One region of the Cupriavidus sp. GW823-FHT07B10 genome, then DNA from elsewhere that is predicted to be linked to it. Evidence: predicted binding sites of a transcription regulator. Region 1 holds the regulator's gene; each other region holds the start of a gene.
The links. Region 1 encodes HrcA, which represses chaperone genes, less so after heat shock. Its sites were predicted from a motif close to TTAGCACTCNNNNNNNNNGAGTGCTAA; they were not measured.
Positions count from the first base shown of each region.

Region 2: a site for HrcA is predicted at 2,009-2,035, ahead of groES (co-chaperone GroES). Genes of this name have one in related genera too.
Region 3: a site for HrcA is predicted at 1,867-1,893, ahead of rpoH (RNA polymerase sigma factor RpoH). Genes of this name have one in related genera too.

Region 1 covers NZ_JBXAGS010000006.1:302,735-307,228, reverse strand. The annotation lists gene recN (DNA repair protein RecN) at 1-701, opposite strand, end outside; gene AC1Q6V_RS15965 (NAD kinase) at 768-1,685, opposite strand; gene hrcA (heat-inducible transcriptional repressor HrcA) at 1,788-2,822, shown strand; gene hemH (ferrochelatase) at 2,929-4,044, shown strand; gene AC1Q6V_RS15950 (RNA-binding S4 domain-containing protein) at 4,041-4,436, shown strand.
Region 2 covers NZ_JBXAGS010000001.1:735,219-739,712, forward strand. The annotation lists gene AC1Q6V_RS03505 (MltF family protein) at 1-1,132, opposite strand, end outside; gene AC1Q6V_RS03510 (hypothetical protein) at 1,312-1,731, opposite strand; gene groES (co-chaperone GroES) at 2,130-2,420, shown strand; gene groL (chaperonin GroEL) at 2,467-4,110, shown strand; gene AC1Q6V_RS03525 (fimbrial protein) at 4,492-4,494, shown strand, end outside.
Region 3 covers NZ_JBXAGS010000001.1:341,162-345,655, forward strand. The annotation lists gene cyoE (heme o synthase) at 1-7, shown strand, start outside; gene AC1Q6V_RS01720 (SCO family protein) at 136-756, shown strand; gene rpoH (RNA polymerase sigma factor RpoH) at 863-1,789, opposite strand; gene AC1Q6V_RS01730 (pirin family protein) at 2,130-3,005, shown strand; gene ybiB (DNA-binding protein YbiB) at 3,025-4,017, opposite strand; gene AC1Q6V_RS01740 (ABC transporter ATP-binding protein) at 4,127-4,494, opposite strand, start outside.

The DNA.
Region 1 (4,494 bases):
AGCGCGGCGCGGCTGCCGTCGATCAGGCCGGCGGCATGCGACAGCCGGTTGTACTCGGACTGGATCTCTTCCCATTCGCCCGGCTGCGGGTTGAGCTTGTCCAGTTCGCCGACCTGCCATTCCAGCCGCTCGCGTTCGAGCTGCATCTCGCGCGACTGGTGTTCCACCGCCTCGCGCTGGCGCACGCAGGCACGCCAGGCGCGCCAGGCCTCGGCCACCGCGCCGGCCTGCTGGGTGAGGCCGGCGTGGGCGTCGAACAGCAGCCGCTGCGCATCGGGGCGCAGCAGCAGCTGGTGCGCGTGCTGGCCGTGGATGTCGACCAGCTGGTCGCCGACTTCGCGCAGCTGCGCCAGGGTGGCGGCGGCGCCGTTGATAAAGGCCTTGCTGCGGCCGCCGGCATCGACCGTGCGGCGCAGCAGCACGGTATGCACGCCGTCTTCCGCTTCGCTGTTGAGCTCGCGCTCGGCCAGCCAGGCATCCAGTGCCGGGTGGGTCGAGAAGGTGGCGCTGACGCTGGCGCGCGGGGCGCCTTCGCGCACCACGCCGGCATCGGCGCGTTCGCCCAGCACCAGCGCCAGGGCATCGATCAGGATGGATTTGCCGGCGCCGGTCTCGCCGGTGAAGACGGTGAAGCCAGTGGTGAAGTCCAGGTCGAGCGTATCGACGATGACGAAATCGCGGATGGACAGGCTGCGCAGCATCGTGGCGTGGAAGGTAGTCGGTCCGATGGGTTCGGGCTCAGGCTTGGAGGGCGGCTTGATACTGGCTCAGAGGCGGTTATCCTCGGACGGGTATTCGTGCCAGTGCAGCTTCTTGCGCAGCGTGGCGTAGTAGTTGTAGCCGACCGGGTGCAGCAGGTTGATGGTCTTTTCGGAGCGCCGCACCACGATGCGGTCGCCCGGCAGCAGCGAGGTCAGCGACTGCATGTCGAAGTTGACGCTGGCGTCGCGCGCGCTGGCCACCTCGATGGTGACCTCGGCGTCGTGCGGCAGCACGATCGGGCGGTTGGACAGCGCGTGCGGGGCAATCGGCACCAGCACCACGCCCGACAGCGTCGGATGCAGGATCGGGCCGCCGGCGGACAGCGCGTAGGCGGTGGACCCGGTGGTGGTCGACACGATCAGGCCGTCCGAGCGCTGGTTGTACATGAAGTGGCCGTCCACCGACACCGCCAGCTCGACCATGCCGGAGATGCCCGAGCGGTTCACCACCACGTCGTTCAGGGCCAGCGCGGAGAAGATGTTCATGTCGTCGCGCACCACGCGCGATTCCAGCAGCAGGCGGGTCTCGGCCTCATAGCGGCCGTCGAGCATGTCGGGCAGCACGGTGTGCGCGTCTTCCAGCGCGATGTCGGTCATGAAGCCCAGCCGCCCGTGGTTGACGCCGATCAATGGCACGTCATAGCCGGCGAGCTGGCGGGCGATGCCCAGCAGCGTGCCGTCGCCGCCCAGCACCACGGCCACGTCGGCCTGCCGGCCGATCTCCTCGGCGGACAGGGCAGGGTAGGCGGTCAGCCCGGTGGCGAGCGAGGTTTCGCGCTCGAACACCACGTCCTGCCCGTTGCGCAGGATATAAGAGGCGATCTCCTCCAGCGGCCCTTCGATGCCGGCAGTGGAGTACCGGCCCACCAGGGCGACGGTCTTGAACGAAGTGCGCACGGCGCTGGCTTTCGGGGGGGCGGACATGCGTGGATTAGACCATACCGCCATGACGCTTGTCAGCAGGCGCCAGCGGGCGGGCCAGGCCGGCCGCCAGAAGGTCCAAAACTTGCGTAAAATCGGGGCATCATGGATGAACGCTCCAAAACGCTGCTCAAGACCCTGATCGAGCGCTATATTGCCGAAGGGCAGCCGGTCGGTTCCCGCACCTTGTCGAAATACTCGGGGCTGGACCTGTCGCCTGCGACGATTCGCAATGTGATGTCCGATCTGGAGGAAATGGGCTTTATTGCCAGTCCGCACACCTCGGCCGGCCGTATCCCGACCCCGCGCGGCTACCGGCTGTTCGTCGATTCGATGCTGACGGCCAAGCCGCTGGAGCGCAACGCCGACCTGGCCGAGCTGACCGGCCAGATCCAGGACCAGCTCGGCGGCCAGCAGCTGGGGCCGCAGCGCATGATCACGGCGGCGGCGCGCACGCTGTCCAACCTGTCGCACTTCGCCGGCGTGGTGATGACGCCGCGCCGCGCGCAGGCGTTCCGGCAGATCGAATTCATGCGGCTGTCGGACAAGCGCATCCTGCTGATCATCGTCAGCCCCGAGGGCGACGTGCAGAACCGCATCATCCAGACCGAGCTGTCGTACACGCCGGCCCAGCTGATCGAGGCGGCCAACTTCTTCAACTCGCACTATGCCGGCATGAGCTTCGACGCGGTGCGCGGCCACCTGCGGGTGGAACTGCAGGACCTGCGCCGCGACATGTCGCAGCTGATGCAGGCCGCGGTCGAGGCCGGCAGCGTCGCCGAGGACGAGGACGACGACCACGTCTTCATCAGTGGCGAGCGCAAGCTGCTGGAAGTGGAAGACCTGGCCTCCAGCATGGACAAGCTGCGGCGCCTGTTCGACGTGTTCGAGCACAAGACCAGCCTGCTGCAGCTGCTGGACGTGTCCAGCCATGCGCAGGGTGTGCAGATCTTTATCGGCGGCGAAAGCCGGCTGGTGCCGATCGAAGACATGGCGGTCATCACCGCCCCGTACGAGGTCGACGGCCAGATCGTCGGCACGCTCGGCGTGATCGGCCCCACGCGCATGGCGTATGAGCGCGTGATCCCCATCGTCGACATCACCGCGCGCCTGCTGTCCAGCGCCCTGAGCCAGAACTAGTGCAAAGACTGGCTGGTCTGACAAGCGGCCCCATTCCTGCCGAGCGCGGCAATCGCCGGTGCGCCGCACCGGCGCCATCCCGGCACCGTGTCAACCCGGAAGCGACATGACGTTTTCTCCCGAACCGGCCTACCAGCACGGCCACGCGCCGCGCACGGCGATCCTGCTGGTCAATCTGGGCACCCCGGACGCTCCCACGCCCAAGGCGGTGGGGCGCTACCTGAAGGAGTTCCTGTCCGACCCGCGCGTGGTCGAGATCCCGCGCGCGGCCTGGCTGCCGCTGCTGCATGGGGTGATCCTGCCGCTGCGTTCGCGCGCCTCGGCGCTGAAATACGAATCGATCTGGCTGCGCGAGGCCCATATGACGGGCTCGCCGCTGCTGGTCTACAGCGAGCGCCAGGCCCATGCGCTGCAGCGGCTGATGAACCAGCACGGCCATGAGGTGACGGTCGCGTGCGCAATGCGCTACGGCAACCCGTCGATCGCCTCGGTGCTGGAGGCGCTGCGCCGGCAGGGCTGCGAGCAGGTGCTGGTGCTGCCGATGTATCCGCAATACTCCGGCACCACCACGGCCACGGCCTTCGACGAGGTGTTCCGGGTGCTGGGCCAGTGGCGCAACCAGCCCGAGCTGCGGCTGGTCAAGCATTTCCATGACCATCCGGCCTATATCTCGGCGCTGCACCAGCAGGTCGGCGCCTACTGGGCGCGCCACGGCATGCCGGACTTTGCCCGCGGCGACAAGCTGATCCTGTCGTTCCACGGTGTGCCGCGGCGCACGCTGGAGCTGGGCGACCCCTATCACTGCGAATGCCTGAAGACCGGCCGGCTGCTGGGCGAGGCGCTGGGCCTGCAGCCGGGCCAGTACCAGGTGACGTTCCAGTCTCGTTTCGGCAAGGCGGAATGGCTGCAGCCGTACACCGCGCCGACGCTGGCCGAGCTGGGCAAGGTCGGCGCGGGCCGGGTCGATGTCTTCTGTCCCGGCTTTCCGGCCGACTGCATCGAGACCCTGGAGGAAATCGCCATGGAAGGGCAGACCGAGTTCAAGGTCGCGGGCGGCAAGGATTTCCACTTCATCCCGTGCCTGAATGACGCCGATCCGTGGGTCGCGGCCATGGCCGAGATCGCGCTGCAGCACCTGCAAGGCTGGCCGCTGGCCACGCCGCATCCGCATGAACTGGAAGCACGGCGCACGCGCGCCCAGACCCGGGGAGCGGCGGCATGAATGTCGACTTTGAGCCGGATGCGCGCCAGCGCATCGACAAATGGCTGTGGTGCGCGCGCTTCTTCAAGACGCGCTCGCTCGCGGCCGAAGCGGTGGAGCGCAGCAAGGTGACCGTCAACGGCCAGCCATGCAAGAACTCGCGCGAGGTGAAGCCCGGCGACATGGTGGTGCTGGAAGCGCACCAGCAGCGCTGGGAACTGGTGGTGAAAGGCATTGCCCCGGCGCGCGGGCCGGCGCCGGTGGCGCAGACGCTGTACGAGGAAAGTGCCGAAAGCCAGTCGCGCCGGCTGGCCGACGCCGAGCGCCGGCGCCTGCAGCCGGAGCCGTCCGCGCAGATCCAGGGGCGCCCGACCAAGCGGGACCGGCGCCGCATCGACCACCTGAAGAGCTGAAATGACAATGCGGCGGCACCGGGAAGCCCCCGCTGCCGCCGCGCGCTTGGACCAGGGT
Region 2 (4,494 bases), on a different contig from region 1:
CGCGGCTGCGCGCCTGCTGGTTGAGCTGTGACTCCTGGAAGCCCTGTGCCGCCAGCATCAGCGGGTCGAAGCCATAGTCCTTGCCATACTTCTCGAAGAAGGCAACGGTCTGCTGGAAGCGCTTGTATTCGGCGTCCTCGGTGTTGTTCTTGATCTGCTTGACCCGGCGCATGGATTGCTTGATCAGGTATTCCGCCATGCCCTGCTTCTTGACGTAATTGACATAGAAATCGTCAATGACCTGCCGCAACTGCGGGCTGTCCTTGCGGAAGGCCCAGCCGACATAGCCGCCTTCACGCACCGCCAGGTCCTGGCGCACCTTGATGTCAGGCAGGATCTGCGCCCACATTGCGGCCTTCCAGTCGTCGACCACGACGATCTCCAGCAGGCCCGCGTTCAGCATCTCGAGCACGTCCTCGTCTTCAAGGGCATCGGGCAGCAGCACCAGCTTCATCGGCGCCTTGCCGGACTGGCGCAGGCGGTTGTTCAGTGCAGTCAGGCTGTCGTAGTAGCTGCTCGCGCGGCGCACGTGGACGGTCTTGCCCGCCAGGTCGTCCAGGCTCTTCAGCGCCGGCGACTTGGGGCCGGTCACGATCAGCTCGCGCACTGGCTTGCGGTCGCGCGGCGCGGCAAAGTCGACCATCTTCAGCCGGGCCTCGGTCTCGGTCAGGTTGCCGGCGGCGATATCGCCCAGGCCCGCCGCCAGGTCGGGCAGCAGCCGGTCGCGCGTGGTGGGGATGATGATGATGGTGAGCGGGCGCTTGCCCAGTCGACTGGCGTAGGTCTTGTTCAGGTAGCGCTCGAATTCCCGCACCAGTTCTGCGGTAATTCCGCGCTCGTGGCCTTTGTCGCTGAAGTAGAGGGTGCGGCTGTAAGGCACCAGCACGCGGATGACGCGACTGGTGACCATCACATCGAAGTCGCCCATGCGCGGCTTGTTGGCCAGGTTGAGGCCGCGCGGCCTGGCGACATCTGCCTTGCCGGTTGCGGCTTTCGCCGCGGGGGCCGCAACGGGCGCGGACGCCGGCGCCGGCTTCTGCTGCGCGGCAAACGTGCTGCACAGGCTGAGTGCGCCCACCAGGCCGGACAGGAGAAGGCCTGCGAACCAGTGGCGTGGGTGGGCAGCGGACATGGCGCAGATGGCAAGCCGGGCAGAAAGGCGCACGACTCGCTCGTATCGAGTCTAGGCGCGATCCTGCCTCTTGCAAGCCGCCAGGGTCCGGATGCTGCCGAAGGGCAAACGGGAGGGGTATGTCTGGCACGAAGAAGGTGGCCGGCTGATCCCGGCCACCCGTCTCGCAAAGGCTGGCGCTATTGCTTTGGTGCGGCCATTTCCTGCTTGGCCGTTGCATCGGCTGCCTTGTTCTCTACTTTGCGCTCCTGCTTGGCAGCGCCGACTTCTTCCTTGTACTCACCCTTGGCCGCCTTCTTCTTGGCCTTGTACTCGGCGGCGGCCTTCTGGCGCGCCTCGCGGCGTTCCACCAGCGGGTCCTTCGGCGGCTCGATCTGGGTCATGCCGGGCGGCACGCCCTGGCCGCCTGCCGGCGTGGCAGAGGTTGCCGGCATCGCCGGGGTCGCGGGCATGCCCTGGGCAGCAGGGGTTGCCGGCGTGGCCGGGGTAGCGGGGGTGGCGGTTGTCTGGGCAATGGCCGCAGCGCAGCTGAGGCCAGCCAGGCCTGCGGCAATCACGCTGGCGATTCGGGTAAGGCGAGCAGGCTGTTTCGTATCCATGGAATACCTCCAGAGTCGCTGTCGGAGGCGCCGGCAACGGAAGCGCTCGGCGCGGCGTACGCCGTACATCCGGCCAAGACGGGCGCGCGGCGACAAGCCCAGTCTAGGTAGCGGCACCACGTTGCGCTGTCAGGCACACGCCCGAATGGGTGCCGGGATTATTCCTACAGGCGGGTCGTTGCCGGCCGGGAGCCCATGCCGCGCAAGGCATCAACCGCTCCTCGGGAAAACCCGCATCACACCCGCGTCTTGAAATGCCCCTACCCCGTCCCTATAATTAGCACTCGTCAGGGGTGAGTGCTAACAGCCTCCTGCGACACCTGAACATTTCTGACGGCCGTCGCCTCGGTAGCCGGCCGATTTGTGATCAAAAACTCACTTTGTATCTAGGAGTCCGTATGAATCTGCGTCCTTTGCACGACCGCGTGATCGTGAAGCGTCTGGACAACGAAACCAAGACCGCGTCCGGTATCGTGATTCCCGACAACGCTGCCGAGAAGCCCGATCAAGGCGAAGTGCTGGCAATCGGTCCTGGCAAGAAGGATGACAAGGGCAACAACATCGCCCTCGACGTCAAGGTCGGTGACCGCGTGCTGTTCGGCAAGTACGCCGGCCAGGCCGTGAAGGTGGAAGGCCAGGAACTGCTGGTCATGCGCGAAGAAGACATCATGGCCGTGGTGAACAAGTAATTCACCAACTGACCGCCACCCCGTACAGATTTCAGGAGATTCAAGAATGGCAGCTAAAGACGTAGTGTTCGGCGACGCCGCACGTGCCAAGATGGTCGAAGGCGTGAACATCCTCGCCAACGCAGTCAAGGTGACCCTGGGCCCGAAGGGCCGCAACGTGGTGCTGGAGCGCAGCTTCGGCGGCCCGACCGTGACCAAGGACGGCGTGTCCGTGGCCAAGGAAATCGAGCTGAAGGACAAGCTGCAGAACATGGGCGCCCAGATGGTCAAGGAAGTGGCTTCCAAGACCAGCGACAACGCCGGTGACGGTACCACCACCGCAACCGTGCTGGCCCAGTCGATCGTGCGCGAAGGCATGAAGTTCGTCGCCGCCGGCATGAACCCGATGGACCTGAAGCGCGGCATCGACAAGGCTGTTGCCGCCGCCGTGGAAGAGCTGAAGAAGGTCAGCAAGCCCACCACTACCAGCAAGGAAATCGCCCAGGTTGGCGCGATCTCGGCCAACAGCGACACCTCCATCGGTGAGCGCATCGCCGAAGCCATGGACAAGGTCGGCAAGGAAGGCGTGATCACGGTTGAAGACGGCAAGTCGCTGGCCGACGAGCTGGAAGTCGTGGAAGGCATGCAGTTCGACCGCGGCTATCTGTCGCCGTACTTCATCAACAACCCGGAAAAGCAGGTTGTCCAGCTGGACAACCCGTTCGTGCTGCTGTTCGACAAGAAGATCAGCAACATCCGCGACCTGCTGCCGGTGCTGGAGCAAGTGGCCAAGGCCGGCCGCCCGCTGCTGATCGTCGCTGAAGACGTCGAGGGCGAAGCCCTGGCGACCCTGGTGGTCAACAACATCCGTGGCATCCTGAAGACCGCCGCCGTCAAGGCCCCGGGCTTCGGCGACCGCCGCAAGGCCATGCTGGAAGACATCGCCATCCTGACCGGCGGCACCGTCATCGCTGAAGAAATCGGCCTGACGCTGGAAAAGGCTGGCCTGAACGACCTGGGCCAGGCCAAGCGCATCGAGATCGGCAAGGAAAACACCATCATCATCGACGGCGCCGGCGACGCAGCTGCGATCGAAGGCCGCGTCAAGCAAATCCGCGCCCAGATCGAAGAAGCGACCTCGGACTACGACCGTGAGAAGCTGCAAGAGCGCGTGGCCAAGCTGGCCGGCGGTGTTGCCGTGATCAAGGTTGGCGCTGCCACCGAAGTCGAAATGAAGGAAAAGAAGGCCCGCGTGGAAGACGCCCTGCACGCCACCCGCGCTGCGGTGGAAGAAGGCATCGTCCCCGGCGGTGGTGTGGCCCTGCTGCGTGCCCGCGCTGCGATCTCGGCACTGACCGGCGAAAACGCCGACCAGAACGCCGGTATCAAGATCGTGCTGCGCGCCATGGAAGAGCCGCTGCGCCAGATCGTGCTGAACGCCGGTGAAGAAGCTTCGGTGGTCGTTGCCAAGGTTATCGAAGGCAAGGGCAACTACGGCTACAACGCCGCTTCGGGCGAGTACGGCGACCTGGTGGAAATGGGCGTGCTGGACCCGACCAAGGTCACCCGCACCGCACTGCAGAACGCCGCTTCGGTGGCTTCGCTGATGCTGACCACCGACTGCGCAGTTGCCGAATCGCCGAAGGAAGAATCGGCTCCGGCAATGCCGGGCGGCATGGGCGGCATGGGCGGCATGGAAGGCATGATGTAATTCATCGCCGACCGACTGCCCTCACGGGCAGGCTGTCTTGGAAAACCCCCGCGGGTGCGAGCCCGCGGGGGTTTTTTCGTTCCGGGCAGCGCGACGCTCGCGCCTTGCCATGCACGAGTGCAGAAAACTCTCACCCTGATCTAAGGCTTGCCCTATTTGTGGAGCGGAAGGCGCCGGCTACATTTCTAATCGCCGCCTATTGAACCCGCGGGCAAATCCCGGATCAACCCACCTCCTAGCATGGCTGCCATAGAAAACGAAATCACTACATCGCCACGACGCTGGCTGGTTCATGCCACCGCGCGCATCAGGCGCGTGCCTTCGGTGCTTGCCTGCGCGGCACTCATGTGCCTGGCATACGCCCAGGCGCATGCTGCCTGCATG
Region 3 (4,494 bases), on a different contig from region 1:
GGTCTGACCTGTGGCCGACCGGCTGCGGCATCTTGTCGCGGCCGGCGCAGCGTGGCGGCACGATCGGCGATACTGCGTGATGTCGCCGCCCTCCGGTGCCGCTGTTTCCTCCCACCCCTGACCGGTTTCCGCCGCATGCCCCGCCTAAGCCCCGCCTCCGGCCTGTTCGCCGCCTTCCGCCGCTTTTCCCTGCTGGCCGCGCTTGCGCTGGCCGTGGCTGCCTGCGGGCAGCAGAAGGCCTCGTTCCGCAATGTCGACATCACCGGCGCGGCGGACTTCGGCAAGGACTTCTCGCTGACCGACCATCACGGCAAGGTGCGCACCATCGCCGACTTCAAGGGCAAGGCGGTGGTGATGTTCTTCGGCTACACCCACTGCCCGGACGTGTGCCCGACGACGATGGCCGAACTGAAGGCGGTGATGGAGAAACTGGGCCCGGATGCCGACCGCGTGCAGGTGCTGTTCGTCACGGTCGACCCGGAACGCGACACGCAGGCGCTGCTGGCGCAGTACGTGCCGGCCTTCGATGCGCGCTTCCTGGGGCTGCGCCCGGCCGACGAAGCCGCACTGCAGAAGTTGACCAAGGACTTCAAGGTGTTCTACGCCAAGGTGCCGGGCAGCTCCCCGAACAACTACACGGTGGACCACTCCGCGGGCAGCTATGTGTTCGACCCGGACGGCAAGCTGCGGCTGTTCATCCGCCACGGCCAGGGTCCGGATCCGATCGCGCACGACCTGAAACAGCTGCTGTCGTGACGTGAAAGGGTGGGAAGGGGTGCGGCATAAGGTCGCACTCACCCTCTCGCGGGCAACAAAAAGGCCGGTCCAGTGGACCGGCCTTTTGCATGGCTGGGGGTGCGGATCAGGCGAACGCCTGCAGCGCCCCCTTCATCTTCTTCATGGCCGCGGCCTCGATCTGGCGGATGCGCTCGGCCGAGACGCCGAACTCGTCAGCCAGCTCATGCAGCGTGGAGCCGCCCGAGCCATCGTCTTCGACGTGCAGCCAGCGTGCCTCGATGATGCGGCGGCTGCGTTCGTCCAGCTTGCCCAGCGCTTCTTCCAGGCCCTCGACCTGCATGCGGTCGTGGCGCTTGGCTTCCAGCACGCGGGTGGGCTCGTTGTGGTTGTCCGCCAGGTAGGCGATGGGGGCGAATTCCTCTTCGCCGTCGTCGATCTGGCCTTCCAGCGCCAAGTCGCCGCCCGACAGGCGGGTTTCCATCTCCATCACTTCTTCGGGCTTGACGTTCAGCTCGCGCGCCACGGCCTCGACCTGCTCCGGCGTGAACGTGTGCGCGCCCTGCTTGTGGCTGCGCAGGTTGAAGAACAGCTTGCGCTGGGCCTTGGTGGTGGCCACCTTGACCATGCGCCAGTTCTTCAGCACGTATTCGTGGATCTCGGCCTTGATCCAGTGCATCGCGTACGACACCAGGCGCACGCCCTGGTCGGGGTCGAAGCGCTTGACCGCCTTCATCAGGCCGATATTGCCTTCCTGGATCAGGTCGGCGTGGGGCAGGCCGTAGCCCAGGTACTGGCGGGCGATCGACACCACCAGGCGCAGGTGGGACATCACCATCTGGCGGGCAGCGTCAACGGAATCGTGGTCGCGGAGCTCGCGCGCCAGGCGCTGCTCTTCCTCCGCGGTCAACAGCGGAATCCGGTGGACAGCCTGGATATAGCTGTCGAGGTTGCCAACGGTGGCCGGGAAGGTCAGCGCGAAGCTGCCCGTGCTCCGGGGTGCCGTCGGCAGACGGTTATTCAGGGTTTGGTCGGCAGACAAGACTGCGTTCACTCAATGGCTCCTTTCGCATCCGGCGGTTCGGTTGCCGGGGTGCCGCGCCTGTTGGGGCGGTGGCACTGCAACACATATTAGCACTCAGGCCGGGTGAGTGCTAATTGGAGCCCCGATGGTCGTGATAGTTCCTCTCGATTGCTCTTGCTGCTGGCATAGCTACCTATCAATTCGAGCGGCGGGAACGATACCCACGGTTCGGCGCACTGGATGTTAGAGCGGTGCCGGGCACGGGGGTTCTGCCCGCTGCTGCAATGATTTGTTGCAGCAGCGGCTACACTCGACCAAGCTGCGGCGCGCTGGCATCCTTGCAAGCCTCTCTCATTCCACCGGAGGAGTTATGTCTGCTATCGAACACTTGCTCAAGCCGCATGTGCGCGACCTGGGCGATTTTACCGTGCGCCGGCTGTTGCCCGCCGCCGCCACCCAGACCGTTGGTCCGTTTATCTTCTTCGACCATATGGGGCCGGTGCAACTGCCGCCGGGCGGCGGAGCCGACGTGCGCCCGCATCCACATATCGGACTGGCCACGGTCACTTATCTGTTCGAGGGCGAGATCATCCACCGAGACAGCCTGGGCAGCGACCAGGCGATCCGCCCGGGCGATGTCAACTGGATGACCGCCGGGCACGGCATCGTGCACTCGGAGCGCTCGCCCGAGCATGTGCGCCCCGCCGGGGCCCGCCTGCACGGCATCCAGACCTGGGTGGCACTGCCGCAGGAGCATGAGGGTGCCGAGCCGTCATTTTTCCACCATCCCGCCGCCACGCTGCCACGGATCGAGCGGCCGGGTGTGCGCATGGTGGTGATTGCGGGCGATGCCTTTGGCCAGGTCTCTCCGGTCAAGGTCTTCAGCCGCACCCTGTACGTGGCGATCGAGCTGGATGCGGGCGCGAGCGTGGAGATCCCGGCCGATCATGCCGAGCGGGGCATCTATCCGGTGGACGGGGCGGTGGCGCTCGACGGCGAGCCGCTGCCGGCCGAGCATATGGTGGTGCTCACGCCGGGCCAGCCCGCAACGCTGACGGCCACGACGCCGTCGCGCGTAATGCTGCTGGGCGGCGACCCGACCGACGGGCACCGCTTCATCTACTGGAATTTCGTTGCCAGCAGCAAGGTGGCGATCGAGGCCGCCGCCCAGCGCTGGGAGGACGATCAGTTCCCGCACGTGCCGGGCGAGACCGAGCGCATCCCGCTGCCCCCGCGCAAGCCCTGACAGCGGTCCCGGGGCTGGCTCAGACCGGGCTGGCCCAGGTCACGCGAGTGCCTTGCCGCAGGCATTCGCGGATGGCCTCGACCTGGATCGCGATCGGTGCCGGCACCGGCGCCGCGCCGTCCAGCACGCGCCGGATCCAGGCCACGGTCTGGCCGGCGTCGCTGCCGGGCGGCAGTTCAGGCACTTCGGCCAGCGAACCAACAGCCGGATCGACCAGCGTCTGCTGGTGCCCCTCGTGCAGCCAGTCGATGCGGCTGGTGCGGCGCGCATCGGCCACCACTTCGCCCTCGGTGCCGCGTGCCAGCAGCACGTTGGCGGGTTCATGCGAGAAGTAGTCGGTCAGCGTCTCGCGGTATTCGGGGTGGGTGTAGCTGTACAGGCGCAACCCTTCCGCGGGCGAATGCTCGCCCACCGGCTGCAGCATCTTGGCCACCGTATGCGCCGAATTGCGCAGGCCGATCACGGTGCGCCGCTCCAGCAGCTGCGACAGCCCGGGCGACAGCACATCCACCGGCAGCACCGCCAGCGGCCCGAGGTCGCTGCTCTCGCGCAGCCGTGCCGAGGCGTCGCCGGTAGTCGCGCACAAGGGCACGCCCAGCGCCTCGAACAGCGCCATGCTGGTCACGCGGCCATTGAACAGGCGCGTGCCGTGCACCAGCACGGGGACATCTTCGCGCGCCAGCAGCAGCGCCAGCAGCGGCACCAGGTTGGGTTGCTTGCGCGCACCGTTGTAGCTGGGGATCACCACCACCTGCCGGTCAGGCGGCGCCGGCAGCGGCTGGCAGTGCGCATGGGCGGCTTCCAGCATGCCGGCCAGCTCGTGCGGGGCCTCGCCCTTGATGCGGTAGGCCATCAGGATGGCGCCGAGCTCCAGGTCCGAGACGCGCCCGGCCAGCATGGCGTCGAACAGGGCCTGCGCGTCTTCGCGCGGCAGCGCCCGCGCGCCGTTGACGCCGCGGCCGATCTCCTTGATATAGCGGGCAGCAGGGAAGGACGTGGCTGGCGTGGTCATGGCGGCGTGGGGGTAGTCTGTTCTGGGTTCATGATAGCGGAGCCAGGCCGCCGCGCCCATCGCCGCCTGTGCCACATAGGGCCGCCCACCGGCACGCGGCCGGCGGGCACTACGCGGCTTCCTGCAGCGCCGGGTTGCGCTGCTTGCGGTAGAGGAAGTCCAGCACCGCGGTGCGGCAGGCGTGGTAGGCCTTGTCGTCGGCCAGCGCGACGCGGTCGCGCGGACGCGGAAGCTCCACCTTCAGGATCTCGCCGATGGTCGCGGCCGGACCGTTGGTCATCATGATGATGCGGTCGGCCAGCAGCACGGCCTCGTCGACGTCGTGGGTCACCATCACCACGGTGCTGCGGGTGCGCGCCACGATCTTGATCAGCTCGTCCTGCAGGTGCGCGCGCGTGAGCGCATCGAGCGCGCCGAAGGGCTCGTCCATCAGCAGCACCTTGGGCGCCATCGCCAGCGCGCGGGCAATGCCCACGC